Regions from separate parts of the Peribacillus sp. NJ4 genome, predicted to be linked through region 3. Evidence: riboswitches for the same ligand, from Rfam matches in the RefSeq annotation. Region 3 holds a riboswitch; each other region holds the start of a gene.

Region 1 (7,415 bases), 300 kb from region 3:
ATGCCCCGTTCAATCATATCGACCATTTCTTCCACTGCTGGAACTCGGGGACTGTGAATATCATACACACCCAGGCCAATACCTTTTTCATACGTTTTTTCCTCGAATGCGGAAGCAAGCTCTCCGTGGCTACGGGATGTTTCGATGGAAATTACATCGGCATCCAAGGAAGAAATGACATCCATGAAACTGTTGAAGTCGCAATAGCACATATGCGTGTGAATTTGCGTTGTATCCTCCACGCTTGATGTGGATATCAAGAACGAATTCACAGCCCAGTTCAAATACTCATCGCGATCGCTTTTTTTCAATGGTAGACCTTCCCTAAGTGCAGGTTCATCAACTTGGATCATTTTGATTCCAGCCGATTCCAATGCAATGACTTCTTTTTCCAAAGCAAGTGCCAGCTGGTAGCAAACATTCTCCCTGGAAATATCATCACGGACAAATGACCAGTTCAAAATCGTGACAGGACCTGTAAGCATTCCCTTTACGGTCTTCTTCGTCAGTGATTGTGCGTATACACTTTCCCTGACTGTCATCGGTTCGATGAAATGGATGTCACCATAAATGACTGGTGGTTTTACGCAGCGAGACCCATAGGATTGTACCCAGCCCTTTTCTAGAAAGACAAATCCGCCTAACTTATGACCGAAGTATTCAACCATATCCGTCCGTTCGAATTCCCCGTGTACGAGAACGTCCAAGCCGATTTCTTCTTGAATGTCGATCCACCTGCCGATTTCTTCGTTAATGAATGTTTCATATTGCGCAGCGCTCCATTCTCCTTTTTTGAATTTCCCGCGTGCTTGCTTAACTTCAAATGTCTGGGGAAAACTACCGATCGTTGTTGAAGGTAGAAAAGGCAATTTGAAAAATTCCTGTTGTTTTTGGTAACGTTCTTTAAATGGCAGCTGACGTCCAACATGCTCTGATTTAGCCTTTTCGACACTGGATTGTACACTCTTATGATTCCGTGCATTTGAACTAGCTAACGTCTGAACCGTTAATTTATTAGCATCGACCTTATCGGCGATTGCTTCAAAGCCCTGATTATTCCCTTTGACCAAAAGTGTTATTTCTTCAAGTTTCTCATCGGCAAAAGCAAGGGTTTTTTTCACTTCTTTTGAAACGGCGGTTTCATTACGAACGGTCACTGGAACATGAAGCAGGGAACAAGAGGGTTGAAGCCAGATTTGGTCTTCGGCTACTTTTTTCTTTAGAGTGTCGATCAATTGAATCTTTTTCGATAAATCAGAAAGCCAAATATTTTTTCCATCTATCACACCTGCACCAAGCACTTTGTCCTTCGGGAAGCCGGATGCTTCAAGATTACTTAGATTCCTTCCTTTATCATGTACAAAATCAAGACCGATTCCCTGAACTGGTAATTCGATGACTTCTTGGTAGTGTTCCACGGCATCAAAGTATGTTTGCAGCATGATGTTCAGGTTTGGTGCTGCTTCATTCAGTTTTTCATAGAGGTAAGTAACAGTTTGCATATCATCTTTGGAAATGGATGAAACAAGAGAAGGCTCGTCCATTTGAACCCACTTCACGCCTTCGTGCTCCAACTCTTGCAGGATTTGCGTATATAGGGGAAGCAGGCTCAGGATTATGCCAGGGATATCTTGTTTTTTGAAGCCTTTGGAAAGGGAGATGAAAGTATAAGGTCCGATTAACACGGGCTTCGTTTCAATCCCTAGCTTTTCCTTGGCTTCCCGATATGCTACAAGTGGTTTATTTTCTGTTAAAGTCAGCTGTGGCAGTTTTAATTCAGGGACGATATAGTGATAGTTCGTATTGAACCATTTCGTCATTTCGGAAGCGACCTCATCATTGTTCCCGCGAGCCATTGAATAATAAACGGAAAGGGGAACGCTTCCGCCTCCATAGGCAGAGTAACGTTCAGGAACAAGACCGAACATGACGGACATATCGAGCATTTGATCATAGAAAGTGAAGTCGTTGACAGGAATGATATCAATGCCTTGATCTTTTTGTTTTTGTAAGTTGCCTAAACGGATGGCCTTTAGTTGTGCCGTGAATTTTGGTTCATCGATTTTCCCGGACCAATATGCTTCCAATGTACGTTTCCATTCACGATCTTCCCCGATTCGCGGGTACCCCAAATTACTGCTTTTCAAAATTCTCATCCTCCTACTTTCCTTTGATTTGTTTAAAAACAATAAAAAAAGCACCCCTAACCGTCAATAAGAGAAAGTTAGAAATGCTTAAAATAAAGAGACATGCAGAATGCCCCTTATAATTATAAGGTCCCTAACACCTCCCTATCTCCCGTAGGTTAAAACAGTGTTGTCGAAATAGGCAGGTCTCCTGACTTAGGGAATATCATTAGCAGCGAGCCTTCCCGATCCGTGGACCAGTGGCATATTGGATGGCGCTAACATTCCCATTACAGTGGCGGGACCGTGCCGGAATCAAACCGGGCTTCCCTTTTAATCCTAATGAAAATTAGGAACCTATTTCCACATATGAAATTTCACTAAACCCGCTGATAAACTGATTGCAGGCACCAAATATTTATAAAATAAAAACTATTATAAAAATTTAGACAATCTTAACATATCCGACCAAAAGGGTCAACATGAAAAAAATCGGGAAACGTTCCCGTTTTTTTGACAAATGCCTTTAGGGTGTGTGAGTGATAAGGCTGAAGTCTGTTCCTAAAAAAGAATATATTGTTAGGACAGGGAGTATGTATAAAGGAAGTGGCGTTTTGAAATGGGGCGTAGGGGATGACTTTCTACATCTTGATTGCAGGAATCATTTTTTGCATGGTGATGAGCATTCGGACGTTATTTCTTGTTGAGTCGGGAGGAAAGAAGTTTTCTCTGGAGGATATGCTGTGGCTTGGCAATTTATATGCGACGATATTAGTTGGATTTGCACTGATTTATTTATTATACGAGCTTCAGAATCATTCGGTGATTCTTGATATGGGCAATCGATTGGATGGCACGTTCTATGAACAGTTGAAGACTTCTTTTTATTTTAGCGCAATGACCATGTTTTCTGTAGGGTATGGAGATATAGCCCCAATTGGCATGGGCAGGATGATAGCTACCATTCAGGCTTTCATCGGGTACACACTCCCGGCAGCGTTCGTGATTCGGACGGTGATCGATCTGGAGCATAAAGAGAGGAAGGATAAATGAAAGTTGTGTTTCTTTCGATTATTGGGTACTCTTACCATAATGAAGGAAATGGAGGATTCAATATGACTGTTAAAATTGGAGAAAAAGCACCTGATTTTCAACTCCCTGCAAACAATGGTGAAATGGTTTCCCTATCGGATTTTAAAGGGAAATACATCGTTTTATATTTTTATCCAAAAGACATGACGCCAGGATGCACGACGGAGGCCTGTGATTTCCGGGACCACAATGAACAATTCGAGGAATTGAACGCTGTCATCATTGGTATCAGCCCAGATCCGGCGGCACGTCATGAAAAATTCATCGAAAAACATGGATTGCCTTTTCTGCTGCTAGCTGACGAAAACCATGAAGCGGCTGAATCATTTGATGTGTGGCAATTGAAAAAGAATTTCGGCAAGGAATATATGGGCATTGAACGTTCAACTTTCCTGATTGATAAGGCAGGTAAAATAGTCAAGGAATGGCGTAAAGTAAAAGTCAAAGGCCACGTCGAAGAAGCGCTTGAAACTCTTCGAGACCTAGAAAAATAAGGGACAGGCAGATGAAGGATGAACGAATAACGAAGCTTGCGGCCAGGCTGATTCATCATTCGATACAATTACAGCCAAAAGAGAGAATCCTCATCCGGGGCCATATCAACACGAAACCGTTGTTGAAAGAGCTGATTGATGAAATATACAGAGTGGGTGCTTATCCATATATAGAACTCGAAGACGATGAGATTAGCCGACATCTGTTACAAGGGAATGTGAAGGAACAACTTGAAACATCATCGCAATGGGCTTTGAAGAAGTATACGGATATCGATGCGGTCATCATCATCACCAGTGAAGAAAACGACGTGGAAATGACTGATGTTCCCATCGAGAGGCACCGTATTCAAGGGGAAGCTATGAATTCTCCCACTCTTTTCTATGTAAACAACCGACGGTGGGTCTTACTTAATTATCCCACCAACGCATCAGCGCAAAAAGCCGGCATGAACTTCGACAGGTACCAAGACTTCCTTTTCAAAGTATGCACTATGGATTACGGGAAAATGGAGGCGGCATTGAAACCGTTAAAGCAATTGATGGAACGGACTGACAAAGTCAGGATCGTTTCACCGGGGACAGATTTGACTTTTTCCATCAAAGGTATGCCGGCCATCATATGTGCCGGAAAAAAGAATTTACCTGATGGGGAAGTGTTTACGGCACCCATAAAAGAGAGCGTCAATGGAAGGATATCCTTCAACGCACCTACAACCTATGAAGGAATCACCTTTAGTGACATGGAATTAAACCTTGAAAAGGGGAAAATCATTAAAGCCATTTCCAATCAACCTGCCAAAATGAACCGGATTCTGGATATCGATGAAGGGTCCCGTTTTATCGGGGAGTTCGCAATTGGAATCAATCCATACATATTGGAACCTATGGACGATACATTGTTCGATGAGAAAATAAGCGGAAGTCTGCACTTGGCTCTGGGACTTGCCTATGGAGAAGCGGATAATGGAAACCGTTCATCTATACACTGGGATATGGTCTTGATCCAGCGTCCTGAATATGGCGGTGGTGACATCTACTTTGACGATGTGCTGATCAGAAGGGATGGTGTTTTCATATTGCCTGAATTACATGCATTAAACCCAAATTCATTAAAACAAAGCCTTTTTTATTAAGGCTAAGGCTTTTGTCCAACTCAAAAAGGGGACACCTGAATATGCTTTATTAAGGGAATACCTCCTCAGAGAAAGTTGCACGGGACACACAGAGCCCGTGTTTTTTTTATGTTAATTAAAAGGGAGAGATAAACATGTTAATACTTTCAACAATCATTCCGAATGAAAGCATCCAAACGAAGATGATGGACGCTTTTCCTGATTTGAACTTTATTTATCAAGAAGAATGGACGGATGAGCCACTTAATGAAGCGGAAATCTTGATTACATACGGTGAGGATTTAAATGAAGAAATCATTGGGAACGCGACGAACTTAAAATGGATAATGGTCATGAGTGCAGGATTGGAATTAATGCCTTTTAAAGCCATTGAGGAACGCGGCATTTTGGTGACGAACGCAAGAGGCATTCATAAAATCCCAATGGCCGAGTATACGATAGGGATGCTTTTACAATATGAAAAGAAATTGAAACAGCTTATGAAGAATGAACGGGAAGAACTGTGGCATAGAAAAATTGAAGTTGGGGAATTGAATGGCAAAAAGATGCTCATTCTTGGTGCCGGTGCAATTGGAGGAGAAGTGGCCCGTTTGGGGAAAGCCTTTAGGATGACGACAATGGGGGTGAACCGGAGCGGGAAGCCAGTGGAGTCCATCGATCACCTTTATACACTGGATAATATATTGGAAGCCGTACCGGACGCCGATTACATCGTATCCGTCCTGCCAAGTACTGACGAAACCAAGGGCCTTCTGCAAAAAGAACACTTTAAAGCAATGAAAGAAACCGCCGTATTCGTGAATATTGGCCGCGGTGATCTTATTAACGATGAAGTGTTGATCGAAGCATTGGAAGCAGGGGAATTGGCTCATGCCATCTTGGATGTATTTGATCCGGAACCTTTAGGAAAAGGGCATCCATTTTGGAAGATGGAAAACGTTACGGTCACACCGCATCTTTCAAGTAAAAGCGGAGAATATTTACCAAGAACCTTTGCGATATTCGAAAAAAACATGCGTGAATACCTGAAAGCTGGAAAAGACTTCATCAACGTAATCGACTTATCGAGGGGATACTAAATACAATACGAAAATGGGAAAGATTCAAAGCGGTGATGAATAAAATAAAAAAGAATGGTAAAACCATTGAATTATTGACAAATTCAACGAATAAAAGGTACACTAATTATAAATATTACAATTTAAGAATTCATACTTAATGAGAAAACGAGGTGGATGACGGTGTCTGAAGTTCAGTTAAAAGAAGCGTTGGATTCCCTAAAAGATACCGGTGTAAGAATAACTCCTCAACGCCATGCGATACTTGAGTATTTGATAAGCTCCATGTCCCACCCTACCGCGGATGATATATATAAAGCGCTGGAAGGCAAGTTTCCGAATATGAGCGTGGCGACAGTTTATAACAACCTGCGTGTTTTCCGGGAGGTAGGCTTGGTAAAAGAACTTACTTATGGTGATTCTTCAGCCAGGTTTGATTTCGTAACGACAAATCATTATCATGTAATCTGTCAAACCTGTGGGAAAATTGTGGATTTCGACTATCCTGCATTGGATGAAGTCGAGCATTTCGCAGCACAAGTCACCGGGTTCAATGTCAGTCACCATCGGATGGAAATCTACGGCGACTGTACGGATTGTGCGAAAAAAGAAACGCATTAAAAAAAGTTCCTCCACTTGGTTGGAACTTTTTTTCATGTCTCTAAGAAATGATACAATTGTTAAGGTCTCATGATAGGTAAATCAGTTAGCTGGAATCCCTCTAATCATGCAGGCTTTTGCGATTATATTTTTCGTTGAATTCTTCGCCTTCCAACTTTTTGTCAAGGGTCAAGGGTTCTTCACAATGCATGCAAATATCTACACGCCCTAATATTTTTGTAGGTTTGCTGCAGTTAGGACAGACAACCTGAATCGTTTTTGTAGAAAGCATTCCAATCCAAAAATAAACCCCGGTGCTTGCGATTATGAATAAAAGGCCAAGTCCCATGAAAAGTGTCATGACAACTGGATGTGTTTTGAAGAAAAGCCCGATATACATTACGATAAAGCCGATGAAAATCAAACTCAAAGCAAATGTACGTATTTTATTGATTTTGCTAGAATGTTTAGCCATGGATTGTCCCTCCTAAAATATAACTTTAACTATACCATAAACAATGGATGGAACAAAAAAGAAATAAAGGATACTTATTACTTTTGAATTGAAATGGTTTGGGGTAAGGGAAATAAGCAGGAAAATGAAGAGTTTTGTCGAAAGTAAAAAAAAAAAGGTTTTGGAGGAATTTATGATGGAAGATATCCTTCGCCCGATTTATCAAGAGCGAGCAAGTTTAAAATCTACACTTGGAATCTTGTTAATAGAAAAAAGAGAAGATAATAGCCCGATTACCGATACATTTGACTACATCCTATTTGTGATTGCAGACGAAGCCCAAGAGTCCGTGTTTTTAAAACACTACACTTATCAGGATAAAAAGGCAGCCTTACATATCGTAAAGGAAGACCAGTTAAAAGAATGGCTCCTATTAGGGACGAACCGCAAAGTGG
Region 2 (7,415 bases), 4.1 Mb from region 3:
GCAATAAGATGATGGTAAATCATAAATCCTCAATCCGTTTCCGATTATTGTTTAATGCTTCCACTGTACAATCATATACACCGCGGCTGATCAGCTTCCCTAACGGAGTGATGGTGCCTGCATATTGAAGCTTTGCCCCTCTTTGAGTTGCCGCAATCAAAATGCTGTCTGTCGATGTTCCTGTTGCACATGTATTTGTCACCTTATCCAAGACATGCAAATCATGAAGCGCTTTTACTTTTGCCTCGGTCGCAGTAACTATGCTGTGGATGAAAGCCTCTTCTGCCAAATGCCCATTTATGAAGATCCATGTATTTATCGTTCCTGGAGCGGAACTCCAAGAATGTCGGTCAGCTAAAGATGCGTCGATGGCATTCCCTACACCAGCGGTCACGATGATAAAAACCGAGAAATCTTCAGCTCTTAATAACTTGAAGGCAACCGTATCGAGAAAGACAGCCGTCATCATCCCTACCGTTTGCTGCGGGTCAAATCCATGAGTTTTTAAATAGTCAGCCATTTCAACATGATGATCCTCGCAATCATATCCATGATGGACATGCCTATTCACGAAATATTTATGCCATCCCGTCCCCGAACCAGTCACTCCAGAAGACATCGTTCTAAGCGGGATCGGGGAATTCAATTGAATAATTTCAGATCCGACTGTCAGATAAGAATCATCAATTTCCAATGGGATAGTATCATTGCCATGCTTTTCCGGAACGATGAACATTTGCGGTTTCGGAAGGGCGGGATGTGGATGTTTTTCGATCGTCGTACGATATACCTCCTGAATCCGTTCCTGTCGGAGCACTTCATTCGGCACATCCACAACCAAAATTTTCCCTTTTTCAAGCAACATAAGCCGATCACAATATAACCCAGCCAAATTCAAGTCATGAAAAATTGAAATAACGGTCAACTTTTGCTCTTTTGCCATTTTCCTCATTAGATCAAGAAGATCCTTTTGATAGGAAAGATCCAAGTGGTTCGTAGGCTCATCCAAAAAAAGGATTTCCGGTTCTTGGGCAAGTGCCTGTGCCAATAAGACCCTTTGTCTCTCCCCGCCTGATAATCGTTCAAATTGAAGATCGTGAAAATCCGCTACTCCCGTTTGTTCCATGACCCGTTGGACAATCGTTTCATCTTCTGCGGACCAACTATGGAACCAACCTGTTTGATGGGCATATCGCCCAAGTGAGACCGTCTCTTTTACCGTATATGAGAAAGCTAATGAGGAATGCTGAGGGAGCACAGCAATGACCTGTGCAAGTTGTTTTGACGAATAATCCTTCAAATCCCTTCCTCTTATCCGTATGCTTCCGCCCTTATAATCGAGCACCCCGCTAAGCATACTTAAAAGCGTCGTTTTTCCGCTGCCATTTGGGCCAAGAATCCCGAATAATTCCCCTTTATGTACATCAAAAGTAACAGAGTCCAAAACAGCTTTGTTGTCATATCCACCTGTTAACCCTTTAACTTCAAGCATCCATCTTACCCTTCTCTCCGTCTCTTTAATAAAATCAGCGCGAATGCGGGTGCCCCGATAAGTGAAGTGATCACCCCGATCGGCAGTTCCGATGGGGCAATGATCGACCGTGCTACAAAGTCCGCCAATATTAGGAATCCGCTTCCTACCAGCAATGACAACGGAAGCAAATGTTTATGGTCAGGTCCCCAAATCTTTCGGACAAAATGAGGAATGACCAATCCTACAAAGCCAATCGCCCCTGAAACGGCAACAGCTGCCCCTGTCAACATCGAACCGGCTATCAAAATCCACATTTTCCGCCGCTTAACATTAACACCTAAGTGTTTTGCCCGGTCTTCCCCGAAAGTCATCGCATTCAATTCGCTCGTATTCATGATCAAGATCAACGAACCAATAATAAAAAACGGCAAAATGATTGCAATATAATTCCATCCGCGCATTGAAACGCTTCCCATCAGCCAGCCGATGATTTGTCTTAATTCATCACCAGTCAGCGCAATCATCAATGAAATGAAGGCACTTAAAAACGAGCTGAAAATGATTCCCGTTAAAATGATCGTTTCCACTTTCATCGATCGATCCATTTTTTTTGCAAAAGCCAGTACGAAGAACATCGTGAGCACTGAGCATACGATGCTCAATGCCGGAAGAGTATATAAGCCGATGAATGGTAGTGATATATTCAAGAATATTGTCAATACAGCACCGACTGATGCTCCTGATGAAATACCTAATGTGTAAGGGTCAGCGAGCGGATTCCGGAGCAGGCCCTGAAATCCCGCTCCCGAAATCGCAAGTGATGCCCCAACAAAACCCGCTAGCAACACACGCGGCAAGCGGATGTTCATCACAATATTCGTAAGCATTACATCCGGATCAGCTGAAATCGGTAAATGAAAAATCTCCTTGCCGATAATTTGTAAAAGTACAGGAATCGGTACTGGCACCGAACCAAAGGAAATGCCTATCGTCATTGCGAATAACAAAAATAATAACGCAATCAAATAAGCAATCGTCCATTTAGTTGTCAAATAGGTTCGGATAGACTGATTTGGCAAGTTCCTCTACTCCCTCTATTAAGCGTGGACCGGAACGGGTCACCAAGTCGGAATGGACATCAAAGACTTGGTCATCCTTCACAGCATTTACGTCTTGCCATCCTTTTCGGCCCTTCACTTGACTTACTGCATCTTTTGTATAATAACCATACGTTGTAATGATGACATCCGGATTTGCAGCGATCATCGACTCTTCATCAATTTTTGCCCATCCATCCAATTCAGCAGCTGCATTTTCCGCTGAAATAATTTGAAGCATTTCATTCATGAAGGTATTTTTTCCAGGTGTATATATCTCAGGTGACGGAGAAACCTCCACAAAAACGGTCTTCCTATCCGCTTCCTTTACAGATTTGGCTTTTTCCTGAATATCCTTGAGCTTCGTTTTCATGTCCGTAACGATTCCTTTTGCCTTTTCATGTTCCCCTGTTGCCTGTCCAATCATATCAATAGAATCATAGACTTGGTCAAAGCTTTGTGCATCATTGACTACGAGGACATCAATTCCAGCATCCTTAAGCTGCTGTAAACCCTCATTCGAATTATGGGCACTGGATGCATGGGCAAGAACAAGGTCGGGCTTCAAAGAGACAATCATCTCCGTGTTCATTTCCATTCCGCCAACTTTTTCAATTTCTTTCGTTTCTTCCGGATAATTATCATAGTCGGAAACACCAACAACCTTTTTACCCAAGCCAAGTGCAAAGACAACTTCCGTATTACTTGGTATCAACGAAACGATTTTCTTCGGTTTTTGTTCTATCGTCACCTTTTCGCCTGTTGCATCTTTAATCGTAATCGGGAAAACTTCCTGTTTGGCATGATTCGTTTCCTGCTTTTCTTTTCCTTCATTAGTAGCTTCGCTACAGCCAACCATCATACCTGCAGTCAGCAACATCACCAGTATCAGACCAAAAATCTTCTTCATTTTCATTCCCCACAATCTTTTTTTCTTTTAATTTCTTCACACCTAATAAACAAAACGCATTATCGGAAGATGCACCCCAAAACAAAAGCACCTCCCGTTAAACGGAAGATGCTTGTATGGCAACAATATAATTACGGACTCTTTAGGGTCTGCCACACACCTTCCCATCCGCGTAGGTTACAGGTGTACGAATTTTGGCAGGTCTCCTGGCTCATGGTCATCATCAACGGCACCTTCCCATATCTCATACAGTGGTAAACATCCGTTGGCTCCCATATACAGTGGCGGGACCGCGCTGGCATTTCACCAACTTCCCTATTAAGTCATTAAGACACCAAATCGTTCATATGTATATAATTTTCACTGCCTTTCATTATACACCATGTAAGAATCGATTATTATATGATTTTTCTGACTTGCCTCGAAATGACCCGTCCACCTTCAGTGATTAGAAGCATTTTCAATCAGGGACGCAAATCCCTCGACTGATAATCCCGGTGAAATCCGAACCCTATGCAGGGAATGCATCCCTTGGTCCCTTGAAGCTCCTCCAGGTTCGGTGGTGACTGCCATCTTGTATCCAGCTTCTTCTGACACCCATAGACTCTCTTCGTTATACCGGCCAACCGGATAGGAAATTACTGTCGTGTCCTGATCGAGGATACGGTCGAATAGCTCCTTCGACTGAACCATTTCCGATTCTTGCTGCTCTGCCGTCATCCGGTTCAGCTCCAAATGGTTGATAGTATGACTTTCGATCGAAATCCCATTCCTGCTCATCTCCAACATTTGAGTTTCAGTCAGGTGATGACCTTTATCAATGGACTTCCCGATCATGAAGATGGTTGCTTTCATATCATATTCTTTTAATATGGGGAAAGCCTCCGTGTAGTTATCTGTATAGCCATCATCAAAAGTAAGCCAGACGCACTTATCACTTGGCATCCGATTTTCGGTTAAAACGAGGAATGCTTCTTTAGGGGATAATGTATAGTAACCATTCTCCCGAAGCCAAGTCATTTGTGATTGGAATTCCTCTCTTGGAACCCGAAGGCCATTACCTTCAGAAATGCTATGATACATCAATATTGGAAACTGAACCGCGGAATCGGCCCTTATCCAGTTTCTCGTATCGATTTGTTCCGGGTCGTCCTTTGAATCCTGTCCGGTGCCATTCTCCGCTGCCTCAACCACTTCAATGTCATCTTCCGCAATCGGCGCAGCCGTCTTTTTGCCTATACCCTCTAAAATCCCTTGTGAGCATGCAGGTAAAATTAACATCCCCAGCAATGCCACAAACAGTAAAACTCTGTATTTTCTCACTATCATTCTCCTATTTTTTTCTAGTATAATAGTACCAGAAAACCAGCAAATAATAAAGTATTCCATTTTACGAAAAAAAAGGAAATACAGAAACAAGAGACCAGCTAAGCATTTAGATGATTTTTTTCATAATTATTATTGCTATTAACTTGAAAAGTTTGCCTATAAGAAATATAATAAATAAGTCGTCGACTTTTTTTATATGTCCCAGTAGCTCAGCAGGATAGAGCGACAGCCTCCTAAGCTGTAGGTCGTAGGTTCGATTCCTATCTGGGACGCTAATTTTAAAACCCTGTTACAATGCGGTACCTCCGCGTCGTAACAGGGTTTTTTCTGTTGGTATGGCCTTACCTATTTAGGCTTTTGAGGGGCTTCCAATGTAAAGGTCGGATTTCTAGATACCGGTATGAGAAAAGCCGGAAGTATCGGCGATCAATACATTATGAGATTAACCATTTAATTTTCGTTCAAAACTTTTTGACTCTGTTTAAAGAGAAGTTTTAATTAATGATGTTTTTCGATATAAATATCCGCAGAAAAGTAATATTTTTTTGAAATATATGTTTTAACCTGTCCCATCCGGGTAGATAAATACTGTAAGACATTCTCACCAAAGGAGATGATGTGCACGATGAGTACAATCAGAGGCCAATGGAACAAAGAGAATGACGCAGCGGTGTTTAGTCCCGGTGATCAGCGTTAGAGTCAATTGAAGAGTTAGTCGATAACCAAAAAGGGAATTACTAGTCTTCTCGCCCAAAGGAGGACGATACTGATCATGAGTATTTACAACCTATGGAATCCAGAGAATGATGAAGCAATTTTCAGTCCGGGTGATCAGCAGACATTCAGTACGCTTACACTAGCAGATACGGATAAACACACACACACAACTGACGAAACACTTGAATATGAATTACACGGCACCGTACTGAATGAAATTTAACCGAAGCAGTGATATATGGAAAAGGATGGAGCGAATGCTCCATCCTTTTCTGCTATCTTTTACTTTTATATGAATTTCGCCACTTCATCAAGCGGCAATCTTTTGTCTGGAAAGATGGACCTGCCGACAAGGAAATTTGCCCACCCTGCCCCATGCAAATAACCCCATAAAAAAGGGCCCTTTCACTATTAAGCTAAAAGTGAAGGACCCTTTTCTTTTATTTATCGAATTTCAGTTTGGCCAAAGCATCCGCTAAGGCAGTATTGATCGGCTCTTCTTTATTTTGCTTTTTCATATAATTGGAGACTTCATTTTTTGATACTTTTTGATTTTTATTTTGCCCTCTTCGTTTATTGTAAGAAGAAAGTTTTTCGTGAAAACCGCATTTACAGGTGAATGTCTGTGCTTCTCCTTGACCGCGCATTTCCATCTTTTTGTGACATTGTGGACATCTGGCATTTGTTACACGTGAAACACCTTTTTTGTGGCCACATTCACGATCCTGACAGACAAGCATTTTTCCCTTTTTACTATTCACTTCAAGCATCAGCTTGCCGCAATCAGGACATTTCGTTCCTGACACGTTATCATGCTTGAACTTTTGGTCACTATTTTTGATTTCTTGTACGATATTTTTGGCATAGTCGCGCATATCGCCGATGAATGCCTGTTTTGGTAGCTGTCCTTTGGCAATCGCTGTTAACTTTTGCTCCCATTGAGCTGTCAGTGCTGGAGATCGTAAGTCTTCAGGTGCCAATTGAAGGAGTTGTTTACCTTTCGAAGTTACATGAAGGCCCTTCCCTCTCTTTTCAATCAGGAAGCTATTGAACAATTTTTCAATAACGTCAGCACGTGTTGCAACAGTCCCAATCCCGCCAGTTTCACCCAGAGTCTTAATGAGTTCCTTGCTTTCCCCTGCCATGAAACGAGCAGGGTTTTCCATTGCCGAAAGAAGCGACCCTTCATTGAACGGCTCTGGTGGTTTCGTTTCACCCTCTGTTTGTTTCACAGTCGAAATGGATAAACTGTCACCTTTTTGAACGTTCGGAAGCAGTTGCTCAGCAAGGCCATCTTTAGCTTCTTCCTCGTCAAATTGGTGATCATAGACTTCCTTCCAGCCTGATTTCAGGACGACCTTCCCTTTTGCCATGAACGTCTCCTGTCCCATTTTTGCGGTGACGGTCGTTTGCTCATATTCAAAAGGCGGCATTAATACGGCAAGAAACCTTTTAACGACCAAATCATAGATTTTAGATTCTTTGTCGCTCAGTTTTCCCGGTAGCGGAGTCTGCTCAGTGGGGATGATCGCATGGTGATCCGAGACCTTGCTATCATCCACGAACGATTTATTGGCCTTAATCGGGCTACGCAGGATCCTTGATGTATACTGGGCATATGGTTTAATGCTGACAGCCTGTAATCTTTCTTTTAGCGTATCAACCAAATCCGTTGATAAAAAGCGTGAATCCGTCCTTGGATACGTCAAGACTTTATGGCTTTCATATAAGCGCTGCATGATCGATAACGTCTCTTTCGCCGAATAACCAAATTTCTTATTGGCGTCCCTTTGAAGTTCCGTTAAATCATATAAAGAAGGGGCAAAACTTTTCTTATGTGCTTTGTTTACTTCCACCACTTCTGCCCTTTTCCCCTTCACGGCTGAAA
Region 3 (7,415 bases):
GTATTCGTACATTTCTCAGCTATCCAAGGCGAAGGCTTCAAAACGCTTGAAGAAGGCCAAGAAGTTTCTTTCGAAATCGAGCAAGGCGCTCGTGGACCACAAGCAGCTAACGTTCAAAAATAATTGAACGCATATAAAAAAAGACTCCGATTCTGGAGTCTTTTTATTTTTTTCCTTGTAAGGGAAGCCACGTTCATGCTTCTTTTTTTTCGGCCATTTCCTTTAATACTCTGTCCAATTTTTCTTCGATCCGTTTTGAACGTTTAAAATGTCCTGTCAGGTAAAACACAATGAATATAACAAATACGACAAGCACTAGCATAAAAAGGATAGGCAGGAACTGAGTTATATTATCAGACATGTTTATCTCCTTTTTTCCTTCATTATACTTCATGTTTACCCTTGCTATGATACACGGAACTAAGTTTATTTAAAAACAACTGAAAGGGATATGCGAAAATGCATATCCCCTTTCAGTCAGTTCTGGAATAGCGAGGCGAACTTTTGAAGTCTGGACAAGTCCGATTCTTGATACATTTGTTCTATCTTCAATGTCACCAATAACTGGCTCTTGGCAAATAACATGTCCCGGAAATAATCGACCGCCCCACAAAAATGATTGTAGTTGGTTTCACCAGTTCCGAATACTCCCGTTTTAAGAGAAGCAATTGGCAGCTGCTCCAGTTCTGTATAAAGTGCTGCTGATTTAGCAGGCAGCTCGCCGTTTCCCCATGTATAGGTACCAACGATCAATGCATCGTAATCCGGCAATGTACGTAAATCGAATTCATTCATTCGATATAGTTCAGATTTAGGTAATAGGGAAGCGATGGCTTCAGCAAGCGCTTTTGTATTGCCTCCGGCAGAATGATAGACAATGGCAACTTTATAGCTCATCGAACCCATTGCTGGCATTTACTTGACTGTATGTCCTAGACTTCTGTTCGAAGAAATCGGTTTTGGTAAGTCCGATGGATTCATCATCGAACGTTTTGATCCATGGCATCGGGTTCTCGCTATATTCTTTATACAAGTTTTCAAGGCCTAGCATGCGTAACCGTTTGTTGGCGATATATTCGATGTATTCATTGAATTCTTCCAAATCGAGATCGGCTTTGGTTTGGATATCTTCAAGCATATATTCAGACCATTCCTTTTCGAGTTCGACGGCTTTTTCAATCGTTGTATAAATGAACTTCGTGTTTTCTTCATTATTTAACTCAGGATATTCATACATCAAGATTTGAACGAGCATACCAATGAAATCAAAATGGACCATTTCATCGCGATGAATATAGGATATCATCGTAGCCGAACCGGTCATAAGGTTCTGGCGTCCTAAATTATAATAGAAAGCGAAAGCCAAATAGAAATAAATCCCTTCGAGGTTCGTTGAATGGATCAGTGCCTCGAATAAATGCTGGGGGCTTGGATCGTCCACGAACGTTTGATAGGCATCCACGATCGGTTGATTACGCTTTATTACTTCCGGATGTTCTTTAATGCGGTCGAAAAGCTGTTTTTGCTTGCCTACTGGGATCAGGGAAGCAAGGATATAGGAATAAGATTCATTATGGATGGATTCCTGCTGGGCCATATTGGCCAGGATAGCTTTTGCCGCCGGATCTTTGATGTACCGAAGGATTTCTACTAAAGTGGGCGTTTGTAGACTGTCCATTCCAGCAATCATCGTAAGGATATCAAGAAAAGCGTCCTGGATATCTTCGTCCAATTCGCCCCACTGCTTTTTATCCTGAATCATGTTCACGCTCGATGGTTTCCAAAAGTTATTGATGAGCTGAGTATAGGTATCATAGAATTTTTCATACTGAATATCGTTCCAAAGGAGAAAGCCTGAAGCTTCTCCTTTGAAAACACCTGTCGCTTTAGTTGGATGCGTTGGTTCCAGCATCCGGATCTTTTTGATATGATTTGTCATTCGTGAAAACTCCTTTAAGAGTAGATTACTGGGTTATGGTCGTCGTTAACTTGAACAGCTTTCGCAGGCATTGTCATATTCGGAAGAGGTTGAACGAACATAATATGTTGATTTCAACCCGGATTCCCAAGCCGTTAAATGTATATCCAATAGGACCTTGGCTTTGATTGTGTTGTGTACATACAGATTAAAGCTGATTGCTTGGTCAATATGGCGTTGGCGGGCAGCATTTTGCCTGATGCTTTCCAGTTGATCCAAATTAAATCGGGTCTTTTTATAATATTCATACGTATTTGGCGTCAAGCCTGGTGCGGTCACCTTGAATTTAAAGTTTTTCTTTTCTTCGTAAAATTCAATTTCATACAAAGGATCGATCCCATCCGTGGAATTACCGATCTTGGCGGTCGATGAATTGGGGGCAATGGCCATTAAATATCCATTACGGGTCCCGTGTTCCTGGACGTTTACTTTTAAATCCATCCATTTTTGATCCGTATAGTCACGTAGTTCGAAATATTCCCCTGTATGCCAATCCGATCCTTCGAAATATGGGTACGTTCCTTTTTCCTTAGCCAATTCATTGGATGCCTTGATCGTTAAGTAAGCGATCCTTTCGTATAATGCATCGGCATATTCAACAGCCTCATCCGATTCCCAATAAATATTCTGTGTGGCAAGTAAATGATGCCATCCAAACGTTCCTAAACCAATTGCCCGGTACCGTTTGTTCGAGATGGATGCTTGCTTGACCGGAAGATTATTCACATCGATTACGTTATCCAGCATCCGGATCTGAATGGGAATCAACCTTTCCAAAACATCGCTGCTCACCGCACGGGGCAAGTTAATGGATGAAAGGTTGCAGACAACGAAATCGCCGCTTTTACGAACAACAACGACATCTCCATCTTCTGTTTCGTATTCATCCGTGATCGTCGAAGGGCTTAAGTTTTGGGCAATCTCGGTGCAAAGGTTAGAACAATAAATCATACCTTTATGTTTATTTGGATTCTTCCGGTTCACTTCATCGCGGTAGAACATGTATGGTACGCCTTCTTCTAATTGAGAAATCATAATGCTTTTCATGATGTCCATCGCATTGATCTTTTCAAAGCTATAGTTTGGAAGCGTACCATTTTCTGCGGCCTCGACAGCAAGTGCATAATGATTCCTGAAGCTTCCTTCGCCTTTCTTCTCGTCGTAAAGGTCTTCAAGTGAGAATCCAAGGGTTTGCTTGACGGTATGCGGATCGAAAAGATACCATTCTTTTCTGTCACGTACAGCCTCCATGAATAAATCAGGAATGCATACACCCGTAAAAATATCATGGGCTTTTAATCTGTCATCCCCGTTTTGCGTCTTCAAATCAAGAAAGCTCATGATATCTTTATGCCAGGCATCCAAGTAAATCGCGATGGCACCCTTACGTTGCCCCAATTGATCGACACTGACAGCTGTCTGGTTGAATAGTCGAATCCAAGGAGTCGTGCCGGAACTATTTCCAGAGAAACCACGGATATCGGAACCAAGCGAGCGGATCTTACCAACGTAAAGACCGACACCGCCGCCGAATTTTGATACTTTTGCGGCATCGTAGTTAGATAGGTAGATACCATCAATGGAATCTTCAATTGCGTCGATAAAGCAAGAGCTTAACTGTCCATGCGTTTTTCCTGCATTGGAGAGTGTAGGTGTCGCAACAGTCATATAAAGGTTGGACATTGCCCAGTAAGCTTCTTTGATAAGTTGCAGGCGGTGCTCCGTTTTTTCCAATCGCATGATTTCCATCGCGATGATCATGAAGCGCTCTTGGGGCAGTTCGTAGACCTTGTCCTTTTTTGGGCGGGCTAGGTAGCGATCGTTTAATAAGTAGATGCCTATGTAAGAAAATAATTTATCCTTTTCCGGGTCGATCACCGAACCCAATTCCTCAATTTCCGCTTTCGTATAAGAAGAGAGCAGTTCTGATTTATAGATGGGGTAACGCTGGCCTTCTGAAAGTTGGGAGAGTTCCGTGATCAGTTCATAGAATGGGCCATAACTCATGCCTTCATAACCTCGATTGGATTGTGCATCCCTATACATCGCATTCAACAGTTCTGCTGCAGCAACGAACGTCCAATCGGGAGCATCGATATCGACACTTTCAAGAGCGAGCTGAATCAGTTTCTTTGATGCCTGTTCTTCGGTTGAGTCACTTTTGCGATCAAGCCATTTTGTAAAACGCTTTTTGAACTTTTCCATATCGAGACGGCCTTCGAATTCCTTCGATAACATCTCAAGCTGGATGGAATTCGTGTCGGTGTCATTTTCACTTATGGTAGAGTTATATGTTTGAGTCATTAATAATCCTCCTTGTAAACTTCCGCTAAAATAAAAAAAAACCGCCCAATAAATTGAGCGGATCAAACGATAGAATAAAAGAGCCATGAAAAAATAGCCATTATGCTATCGTTTCATCATCTCAATCCCCGAAGAATAAGAAACGTGAAAAATTCAAGGCAGGTCTCCTGACTCATGATCATCCTACTTTGAGTCCTTCCCGTATAGAGAGCTATACAGTGGTTTCTCATTTCGTCACATTTACAGTTGCGGGGACAGTTCCGGGTTCGCACCGGATTCCCTTTTCAGCCATCGCTGGCACCTTGGATTACAAAAAATTCTATATATAGTTATTAGTGTTGTTTGTGTAATCAATATCTAGTATTTCTGCTTATATTATCGTAAGCCATATACGATGATAATTCAACTAATATATTTGAGAAAAACCAACCCTTATCTATTGACAAAGCGAAGGTAGAGGGTGAAAGAATGAAAGATTTTATTGGGGAATGGGTAATTCAAGCACTGAATTTAGGGGATTTTGTGTTAAAATAAAGTGTATAGTAAAGGTGGCTCTCCTTAATTGCGATAAGGGGATTCGCGGAAAAATATTTATGAAAAAGGAGATAAAATCTTGGAAAAAGTATTAGTTTTTGGACATAAAAACCCGGATACAGACACAATCTGTTCAGCAATCGCTTATGCAGATCTGAAAAAGCAGTTAGGTATCAACGCTGAACCAGTTCGTCTAGGTGAAGTGAATGGTGAAACTCAATATGCGTTGGACCACTTCAAATTCGAAGCTCCTCGTCTTGTGGAAAAGGTGGCAGGGGAAGCTGATGGCGTGATCCTGGTCGATCACAATGAACGCCAGCAAAGTGCTGAAGATATTGACCAAGTACGTGTGTTGGAAGTTATCGACCATCACCGCATCGCTAACTTTGAAACAAGCGATCCTTTATATTACCGTGCGGAACCAGTTGGCTGTACGGCAACCATTTTAAATAAAATCTATAAAGAAAACGGCGTTGAAATCCCTAAAGCGATCGCAGGTCTTATGCTGTCTGCCATCATTTCGGATTCTTTATTGTTCAAATCGCCGACCTGCACGGAGCAAGACGTTGCAGCAGCTATGGAACTGGCTGATATTGCGGGAGTCAACGCTGAAACATATGGTTTGGAAATGTTGAAGGCGGGAGCTGACTTGAGCGACAAAACGATTGCCCAGCTTATCACTCTTGATGCAAAAGAATTCTCCATGGGCATGGCTAAAGTGGAGATAGCCCAGGTCAATGCTGTTGATCCGAACGAAGTCCTTGCTAAGCAAGCCGAACTAGAAGCAGCCATTGAAGAGGTCATCGCTGTGAAGGAATTGGATTTATTCCTATTCGTAGTAACGGATATCCTGACCAATGATTCTGTTGCCTTGGCTCTTGGTAAAGCAGCCAATGCAGTGGAAAAAGCATATGACGTTTCATTAAACAATAACATCGCCGTCTTAGAGGGCGTTGTATCGCGTAAAAAACAAATCGTGCCGGTCTTAACGGGCGTATTCAGTAAATAATATAGGGAAAGGGGTGCTCATTAAAAACGTGGGCATCCTTTTTCTGTACATGCAAAAAAAGACTCAACCATCCATTTAAAGGTGTTTGAGTCTTTTTTCTTAATTCAAAGTTTACTTTTCTTTTTCATAGGCGATGACAATCAGTTCTTTATTGGCTTCCTCGCCAAGTTTGCTTTCAAAGCTTTTCAGTTCATTCAATAAATCTGGTGACAGATTTGCTGCCGTATAATCCTGCTCGGATGTCATGCTTTTCGCTCCTTTCAAAAGGAAATATTTCATGTTATCTATTTTGTCGGTTTGAAAAGTTTCTATTCAGCAGAGTTTTACTACTTCAAGATATTTTACTTTCTGATGTGGCGAGTTTTTCTAGCAATAACGAACTTTCCTCATCGAGGCCTTGCACCTGGACAGGTGTACCTTGTAGCTGATATTTTAGGGCAACCGTATCAACAGCACCGACTGCAGAAGCATCCCATATTTTAGAGTGGGAAAAATCGATGATGATTACATCGGCTTTTTCTTTGAAATCGAACTTCGAAACAAAGTCCTGGACCGAAGCGAAAAATATTTGTCCGCTGATACGATAAGTGATTTTCTTAGCTTGGATGTCTTCCGTTTTCTCAACAGCCACTTTAGAAATTTTAGCTGAGAAGAAAATCATGCTCAAGAGCACTCCGGCAAATACCCCTTTTGATAAGTCATGCGTATATAGGACAATGAGGACCGTCACGATCATCACGGCTGCATCCGTCCTTGGAGCCTTATTGAGCCTCTTTAGGGAAGACCAGTCAAATGTCCCGATTGAAACCATGATCATGACTGCTACAAGTGCAGCCATCGGTATTTTAATAAGGACGTCATTCAGTACCACGATTAATACCATAAGGAATGCGCCAGCTACAAAAGTGGAGAGCCGGCCCCTTCCTCCTGATTTAATATTGATACCGGATTGACCGATCATTGCACATCCTGCCATGCCGCCAAAACATCCGGCGATGATATTAGCAATCCCTTGGCCTTTGGCTTCCTTATTTTTATTACTGTCCGTGTCAGTCATCCCATCGACTATTTGAGCTGTCAATAACGATTCAAGCAACCCCACAAACGCCAGGGCAATGGAATATGGGAAAATGATCGCCAAAGTTTCGAAGGTCAAAGGGATGTCTGGAAGCATGAACATCGGAAGTGCTTCGGTCAATTGCCCCATATCCCCAACAGTCCGTACCGTAGCCCCCGTAGTAACTGCAACGATCGTCATGAATATGATGGCGACAAGTGGTGAAGGAATGACTTTCGAGATCAGCGGAAAAAGATAAATGATAGCTAATGAAACGGCTGTCATGACATACATGATCCATGTTTCGCCGACGAAGTGGGTGAGCTGTGCCGTGAAAATCAAGATGGCTAAAGAATTCACAAAACCAGTCATGACTGGCTTTGGGATGAACTTCATTAATTTCCCGATTTTGAAAACCCCTAGTAAAATTTGGAGCAATCCAGTCAATATTGTTGCAGCAAGTAAATAGTTCAAGCCGTAATCTTTAACAAGATCAACCATGACGAGTGCCATTGCTCCAGTGGCAGCCGATA
Region 4 (7,415 bases), 1.2 Mb from region 3:
CGACACGTTTTTTTTGCCCTAAGCTCAAAAAATGGGTAGGTTTGTCTTTCATTTCCGTTACTTCCGTTTGATCCATCGCCCATTGCACTTTCTCCTGGACTACATTTCTATCCCATCCTAAATTCATCGGTCCAAACGATATATCCTGTTGAACATTAGCTGAAAAAAGCTGGGAGTCGGGATCTTGAAAAACGATTCCGACTTGTTTTCGTAATGATAATAATGCTTTACGGTCATATTTCATTTTCTTGCCTTTAAATCTGATTGTTCCTGATGTTGGTTGTAAAAGACCATTTAAATGGAGGAATAGAGTCGATTTGCCGGCTCCATTATTGCCTAATAATGCAATCTTTTTACCTTGTTGAATCAGTAGTGAAAGATCTTTTATCGCGAACGTCCCATCTGCATATTGATGCGTGAGGCCCTCTATATTAAAGATATGCTCTTCCATTTTTGAATTGCCTCCAATTTACATATATCCATAAATAAGGATTAAACTTCCTAGTATTACAATGGCGATTAGCCAATTGCGTGAGGAAAAGGTGTAAGTATCCTCGATATAAGAAAGGTTATCCTGATATCCTCTTGCGTTCATGGCCATCGTCAATTGCCCAGAGCGCTGGAATACTCCCAAAAATAATGATGAGGTTAGTAACCCGAGAGATCGAATGCCTTGCCTTACCGAACCATATCCCAGTCGTGAAGCTTGTGCTAGGTGGATGGCCAAAGCTGTATCTAAAAAAATAAAGATGAAGCGATAGGTCAATTCTATTAGATCGATCAATAAGGAAGGCACTTTAAGTTTTCGCAGTACGGATAGAATGACGGTAATGGGTGTAGTCAAGGTTAAGAAATATAAACAGCTTATACTGCTAAATACGACAGTGATCAAATTGATCACTGTACCAATGCTGCCATCGCTGATGAAAATTTGCCAATTTCCGACTTTCCAGGACCACCAAATATTCGGCATCGAAGTAAATGTACTGGAGATAGAAAAAAGGATGGTAAGTGTGCCTGATAATAGAAAGAATCCTGGTAATAAGAGTAATTTCAGATAATACGAAAGCGGGATTTTTGCCACAAAAAGGATTAAAGCGCTCATCACCATAAAAGTGATGAGCGAAACGGCCAAATCCCTTACCGTTAACGAAAACAGCATAAGGGAGAGTGCAAAAATCATCTTTTCCAACGGATGTACATCCTTTAGCCCATTGAAATAGGCATATTTATCAATGAGTAACATGTTTCGATTTTTCGTTCATTTCTTGTTTGGTTTGTTTTTTCCTTTGTCTCATTACGCCAATGAAGTATCCAATGAAACCAGCTCCGATTGCAGCTTGCAGCGCAAATAATAAGCTCTCGGTTTCTGCACCTGGCGGCTCCCAAATACTATTGAACCAAGGCTTGTATTCCGGCTGGATTTTAGTGATGGCTTCTTCAGCTTCGCCGTCGGCACCGCCAAATTCCGTTCCTTGCTGGGTGATTAACGGTATGGTGGCAAGAATGACGACCAGGAAAAGCAGCAATAAACTTTTTTTCATGTTAACGGGCCTCCTTAGATAAAACTCGCAGCAATTTCAATTCGCCTAGATTGTATTTTTTCAGGAAATTCATCACAACCACTGTCAATAATCCCTCGCTGATTGCCAAGGGAATTTGGGTCAGGGCAAATATTCCTGTAAATTTATTGAATGAGGCCATGAATCCACCTACCTCGGATGGAAAAGCAAGTGCAAGTTGAACGGAAGTTACCACATAGGTTCCTAAATCGCCAAAAGCAGCTGCCAAGAAAACGGCCAGCGAAAAAGACCACCCCAATTTAGTTGCGCCCTTGAAGACAAAGTAAGCAATGAAAGGTCCGCATACAGCCATGGAAAATGCATTGGCCCCTAATGTCGTCAATCCTCCGTGAGCCAGTAGAACAGCTTGAAATAATAGAACGATGGAGCCTAAGACACTCATGGCCAATGGCCCGAATAATATGGAACCTAAACCAACTCCGGTAGGGTGTGAAGAACTTCCGGTAACGGAAGGGATCTTCAAGGCAGATAATATGAATACGAATGCACCCGATAGACCGAGCATCATTTTTGTTTCTGGGTTTTCCCTTACTTTGGACCTAATGGACCGGTAACCCAAGATTAGAAATGGAAGGGTCACGGCCCACCAAAATATGGCCCATTCAATTGGTAAAAAGCCCTCCATGATATGCATGGCCATCGCACGTTTTGGGACAAGAAGTAGTAAAATGACAAAATAAAGAATTTTCCAATTGACTCTTTTCATTCTTTCTCCTTTCAACACCTTTAATTTTTCTGATCAAAACTTTAGAAGAAAAGCGGCGCCCAACATAAAAAGCACTTCTCTCAAAAGAAAGAAGTGCGTAATGAACAGGAATTTTGCAGCATAAACCAATATGGGTCATTCTACCTGGTCCGCACACCCATCCTCGTAGGTTGAAACAGTTTCACGCTTCATGGCAGGTCTCCTGGCTTAGGTTCATCGTCCCGTTACATCCTTCCCATCTCATTTGACAGTGGATTAATGTTAACGTAATAGGACTTCCCTTTACAGTGGCGGGACCGCTCCGGACTTTCACCGGCTTCCCTTTTAAGCTGAATTCCGAGAAATTCAACACCATAAAACTTATGTAATTATTTCGAAAATTCTCGTATAGTGTACCATAAAGAAATAATTTCAGCTACACTCTCTTTTTTTTTTTTTGACTAAGAATGCAGAGAGGAAAGGCTTATGGCTGGATTTACACTATTAAACTTTTCTAAACAGTCGGAATAAACTATTGAATTTTGCTAAAGTTGTTATATGATAGATAAGGTTAGCTATAATTGTATAATAAAACCAAATATTTCATTTTAAAAGTGCTCTTGTGTGAATATGCAAGGGATAATAGGGAAATCGGTGAAAATCCGATGCAGCCCCCGCTACTGTAAACGCTGATGAATTTGTCGATAACCACTGGCTTAAAGCCGGGAAGGGACAAAGTAAAATGAAGCGTAAGCCAGGAAACCTGCTTTTGAAATTGTATGATACTTTTCGGAGGGAAAGGTAGAAGGACTATGACGATTTTGGGAGATTCAGCATATTTGCGGAGGGCTCCTCATTCATATAGTTTTTTAAACCTTGACTCTTATGTTAAGGTTTTTTATTTTGCCTTTTCCCTGAACTCAGGAGGAAGAAGATGACTACTTGGAACTTGAAGGGTACAAATACGCATTTGTTGATTTGCAATGGAAGCAGTTGCATGAAAAAGGGCGGGGAAGAAGTAACTCAAGCGATTCGCGATGAAATTACTTCAAAGGGACTGGATTTGAAAATTCATACAACCAGGACACGCTGTAACGGAAGATGTAAGGATGCCTGCGTTGTGATTGCCTATCCCCAAGGGAAATGGTATAGAGTGGATACGCCTGATTTCGGTCGGGAGATTGTCAGCAATATCGAAGATGGGGAATATGTTCCACAGATGATCTACCAATTCAGTGATGGGGAAATGACGCCTAATCCGGATTTTCCTGCTCATACGGGTATTTCAAAGAACAAATCGTAAAAGGAGATGTCTTAATGAGTACAAACGGTAAATTATTCGTCGTGGGCTTTGGACCAGGGAATTTTGAACACATTACCAAACGTGCTGTCGAAGCCCTTCAAGAAAGTGACTACATCATTGGTTATAAAACTTATGTTGAACTCATTCAGGGACTGCTTACAGATCAAACGATCATTAGTACGGGGATGACTGAAGAGGTATCACGTGCTCAGGAAGCAGTAAAACAAGCGGAGTTGGGAAAAAAAGTGGCTGTCATTTCCAGTGGGGATGCCGGAGTGTACGGGATGGCAGGGTTGGTTTATGAAGTATTGATTGAAAAAGGTTGGAAAGAAGAAACTGGAGTGGGCATTGAAGTCATTCCTGGTATTTCTGCAATCAACTCTTGTGCGTCTTTACTTGGGGCACCAGTCATGCACGATTCGTGTACGATCAGCCTCAGTGATCATTTAACTCCTTGGGACCTAATCGCTAAAAGGGTGGAAGCAGCTGCAATGGCTGATTTTGTCATTGCGCTTTATAATCCGCGCAGCGGCAGGCGGACTAGGCAAATTGTTGAAACACAGAAAATTCTCCTTCGCTACCGTTCGCCAGATACACCTGTCGGGTTGGTGAAAAGTGCTTATCGCGATCGGCAGGATATTGTCATAACCAATTTGAAAGATATGTTGAATCACGATATTGGAATGTTGACCACCGTCATTATCGGTAATTCATCCACTTTTTTATACGATGACAAAATAATCACACCAAGAGGCTATCAGAGGAAATATACATTGAATTCGGAAAAGCAAACATTGAAGCCGCATCAGCGTCTGCAAAAAGAAGCGGAACCGTGGGCATTAGATCAAGAAGCCGATTCCATGCAAGAAACCTCTACGAAGTCTGCTGGAGGAGTTGGATTACTTACAAAAGCTCCAGAAAAGAAGTCCACTTCTTTTGAAATGGCAATGGAAGCCTTATCAAGAGTGAAGGGTCAAACCGTTCAGCAATCCATTAAGCCGATTGTCCAGCAAAAAATGGAGTCGGTATTCGAACTTGCCGTAAGTCCAGGTGTGGCAAATAAACAATTCACTCCCAAACAAATGATGACACTTGCGGAAGTTGTCGGGGAAAAGGGAACGATGGAATACACGCCAAATCATAAGATCGTTTTAAAGATCCCGACAACGGACGCGGAAGTCATTACGGGGAAATTGCAATCAGCAAACTTTCTATTATCGCCGATTGGAGATGTACTGACGTTAAAAGCCTGTGATTTCTGTGATGGTGAAAAAGCGGAATCCATACCATATGCGGATGAAATACACCGGGTGCTTGGCGGAATGAAAATGCCTAAGGAACTGAACATCGGATTTAATGGGTGTGGAATGGCTTGTTATAGTGCCGTGATGGATGACATCGGGATTGTCTTCCGAAAAGGGAAGTTCGACTTATTTCTTGGAGCTAAACCGGTTGGAAGAACGGCCCATCCAGGTCAGCCGGTAGCTGAAGGCATTGAACCGGAACGGCTTGTTGAATTGATTACGGACATTGTCGGGGAGTATAAGCAAAATGCCCATCCAAATGAGCGGCTTTTTAAATACTTCAAACGTTCAAAAAAGATACAGAATTTTTCTTATCAGGACATTGCTCCCAAAATAAACATAGAGCCTGCGCCTTGTGAAGACTAATCAAGAGGGGGAAAGTAAATGAAAGCAGTTTTGTTTGTAGGACACGGAAGCCGCCTGGCTTCGGGAAACGAAGAAGTCGTTCATTTTATTAAAAATATGATTCCGGCAATGGATGACAGTTTTTTGGTAGAAACGTGCTTCCTGGAATTTGCGACACCGAATATATCAAAAGGCATTGATAATTGTGTAAAACGAGGGGCTACGGAAGTTATCGTCATACCGATCATTTTGTTGCATGCAGGACATTCGAAATTACATATCCCAGCTGAAATAGAGGATGGGAAAACCAAATATCCAGAAGTGAAATTCACATATGGACAAACGATCGGGGTCCACCATGATGTATTGACGATCCTGACAGACCGACTTGAGGAAGCCGGCTTCGATACATCCTCGGAACAGGCTGAGACAGCAATATTGCTAATTGGCCGAGGGGGCAGTGATGCTGATGCAAATAGTGATATATATAAAATTTCACGATTATTATGGGAAAAATTAAACGTTAAATGGGTCGAAACAGCGTTCATGGGTGTAACGGACCCGCATGTTGATGAAGGCATTGAACGATGCATCCGGTTGGGGGCAAAAAAAATAGTGATGCTGCCATATTTCCTCTTCACGGGGGTGTTAATGGAAAGAATGGAGGATATGCTGAAAGGCTATCAAGAGCAATATCTTGATCGGGAATTTATTTTGGCGAAGTATTTTGGGTATCATCCAACCTTACAGAACATTCTGCAAGAACGAGTAATTGAAGCTAGTGAAGGCAGATCAAGTGGGGCACGTGATTTGGAAAACTATCGAAAATATGTCGAGGAACATGGACATGCCCACCATCATCACCATCACGACCATCACGACCACGACCATCACGACCATCACGACCATCACGACCACGACCATCACGACCATCACGACCATGACCATCATGACCACGACCATCAGCACGATGGGCAAGAGGTGGGTACGTCAAAATGATTTTGTTCTTGGCGGGTACAAGTGATGCGCGGGAATTAGCGATTGAGATGCAGCAGGTGGGATTCAAGGTTTTGGCAACTGTTGTAACCGAGTCGGCGGCGAAGAGTTTGCAAGATGCAGGGATATCCACCCGGATTGGCCGATTAACTGCAGAGGATATGACCTCTTTAATCTCTGAAAAAGGTTTTCAGGCTGTAGTTGATGCAAGTCACCCATTTGCGGAAGAAGCATCCAAAAACGCTCTTAACGGAGCAAAGGCAGCAAATGTTCCTTATATTCGTTATGAGCGTGAAAGCCAACGGTTTCAGAATGACAAATTGATAGTTGTCCGTGATTATGAGGAAGCTGCCAAGCTGGCTGCTGCAAAACGGGGAGTCATCATGCTCACGACCGGAAGTAAAACCCTAGCGGTGTTCGCAAAAGAATTGGTAGGGCTCGAGAATACCAGAGTCATAGCAAGAATGCTGCCACGCATGGATAATATGGAAAAATGTGCGCAGCTAGGCATTGAACAAAAAAATATCGTTGCGATTCAAGGTCCATTTTCCAAAGAATTAAATAAAGCCCTATATAAACAGTATGGCGTCACATTGATGATAACGAAAGAAAGTGGCAAGGTCGGTGCGGTTGATGAGAAATTGGAAGCCGCGTTGGAATGTGGAATAGAGACGATTATGATATCAAGGCCAGATGTTGACTATCTAAATGTTCATTCCAGTTTTGATCATGTCATTGCCGAGTTGAATAATCAGTTGAATAAATAATAGGAGGAATGCAAGATGGATTTTAAAACGGATTTCAAACCACTAACGGTAGATCCAGACAAAATATATGATTATAGTTTTTCAATGATAGCTGAAGAAATGGGCGATCATGATTTTTCTGAGGATGAATGGAAGATCGTCCGCCGGGTCATTCATGCTTCAGCTGATTTTGAATTGGGAAGAAGTGTCATCGTCCATCCAAATGCCATTCAAGCTGGTGTGGAAGCCATTCGCAAAGGGAGACATGTCATTGCGGATGTGCAAATGATCGAGAGCGGTACAGGCAAAAAAAGATTTCAAAAACACGGCGGGGACGTTCATTGCTACATTTCAGATCCAGATGTGATGGTCGAAGCAAAACGTTTGAATACGACAAGAGCGATCATTTCGATGCAAAAAGCCGTAAAGGAAAATGAAGGGGGCATTTATGCC

What was found. Region 3 has a riboswitch for cobalamin ahead of QUF94_RS21630 (ribonucleoside-diphosphate reductase subunit alpha). Riboswitches for the same ligand answer to the same signal wherever they lie in the genome.
Region 1: it holds a riboswitch for cobalamin, as region 3 does, so the genes downstream of both, metE (5-methyltetrahydropteroyltriglutamate--homocysteine S-methyltransferase) here and QUF94_RS21630 (ribonucleoside-diphosphate reductase subunit alpha) in region 3, are expected to answer to the same signal.
Region 2: it holds a riboswitch for cobalamin, as region 3 does, so the genes downstream of both, QUF94_RS01110 (ABC transporter substrate-binding protein) here and QUF94_RS21630 (ribonucleoside-diphosphate reductase subunit alpha) in region 3, are expected to answer to the same signal.
Region 4: it holds a riboswitch for cobalamin, as region 3 does, so the genes downstream of both, QUF94_RS15575 ((2Fe-2S) ferredoxin domain-containing protein) here and QUF94_RS21630 (ribonucleoside-diphosphate reductase subunit alpha) in region 3, are expected to answer to the same signal.

What each region holds. Positions count from the first base shown of each region.
Region 1 is NZ_JAUCFQ010000001.1:4,640,805-4,648,219, reverse strand. It holds gene metE (5-methyltetrahydropteroyltriglutamate--homocysteine S-methyltransferase) at 1-2,156, opposite strand, end outside; cobalamin riboswitch at 2,311-2,502, opposite strand; gene QUF94_RS23200 (potassium channel family protein) at 2,760-3,179, shown strand; gene bcp (thioredoxin-dependent thiol peroxidase) at 3,242-3,712, shown strand; gene QUF94_RS23190 (aminopeptidase) at 3,724-4,848, shown strand; gene QUF94_RS23185 (D-2-hydroxyacid dehydrogenase) at 4,983-5,927, shown strand; gene perR (peroxide-responsive transcriptional repressor PerR) at 6,084-6,527, shown strand; gene QUF94_RS23175 (YgzB family protein) at 6,628-6,981, opposite strand; gene QUF94_RS23170 (nucleotidyltransferase-like protein) at 7,157-7,415, shown strand, end outside.
Region 2 is NZ_JAUCFQ010000001.1:220,841-228,255, reverse strand. It holds gene cbiB (adenosylcobinamide-phosphate synthase CbiB) at 1-23, opposite strand, end outside; gene QUF94_RS01120 (heme ABC transporter ATP-binding protein) at 20-1,492, opposite strand; gene QUF94_RS01115 (FecCD family ABC transporter permease) at 1,498-2,553, opposite strand; gene QUF94_RS01110 (ABC transporter substrate-binding protein) at 2,516-3,481, opposite strand; cobalamin riboswitch at 3,661-3,835, opposite strand; gene QUF94_RS01105 (polysaccharide deacetylase family protein) at 3,923-4,762, opposite strand; tRNA gene QUF94_RS01100 (tRNA-Arg) at 5,009-5,082, shown strand; gene QUF94_RS01095 (hypothetical protein) at 5,583-5,750, shown strand; gene QUF94_RS01090 (DNA topoisomerase III) at 5,968-7,415, opposite strand, start outside.
Region 3 is NZ_JAUCFQ010000001.1:4,338,136-4,345,550, reverse strand. It holds gene QUF94_RS21650 (cold-shock protein) at 1-123, shown strand, start outside; gene QUF94_RS21645 (hypothetical protein) at 194-361, opposite strand; gene QUF94_RS21640 (flavodoxin domain-containing protein) at 478-915, opposite strand; gene QUF94_RS21635 (ribonucleotide-diphosphate reductase subunit beta) at 887-1,939, opposite strand; gene QUF94_RS21630 (ribonucleoside-diphosphate reductase subunit alpha) at 1,985-4,216, opposite strand; cobalamin riboswitch at 4,423-4,602, opposite strand; gene QUF94_RS21625 (manganese-dependent inorganic pyrophosphatase) at 4,896-5,825, shown strand; gene QUF94_RS21620 (hypothetical protein) at 5,937-6,071, opposite strand; gene QUF94_RS21615 (SulP family inorganic anion transporter) at 6,157-7,415, opposite strand, start outside.
Region 4 is NZ_JAUCFQ010000001.1:3,124,919-3,132,333, reverse strand. It holds gene QUF94_RS15595 (energy-coupling factor ABC transporter ATP-binding protein) at 1-451, opposite strand, end outside; gene cbiQ (cobalt ECF transporter T component CbiQ) at 470-1,246, opposite strand; gene QUF94_RS15585 (energy-coupling factor ABC transporter substrate-binding protein) at 1,233-1,544, opposite strand; gene QUF94_RS15580 (energy-coupling factor ABC transporter permease) at 1,546-2,289, opposite strand; cobalamin riboswitch at 2,465-2,660, opposite strand; cobalamin riboswitch at 2,864-3,053, shown strand; gene QUF94_RS15575 ((2Fe-2S) ferredoxin domain-containing protein) at 3,203-3,571, shown strand; gene cobJ (precorrin-3B C(17)-methyltransferase) at 3,586-5,241, shown strand; gene QUF94_RS15565 (sirohydrochlorin chelatase) at 5,260-6,219, shown strand; gene cobK (precorrin-6A reductase) at 6,216-6,983, shown strand; gene QUF94_RS15555 (precorrin-8X methylmutase) at 6,999-7,415, shown strand, end outside.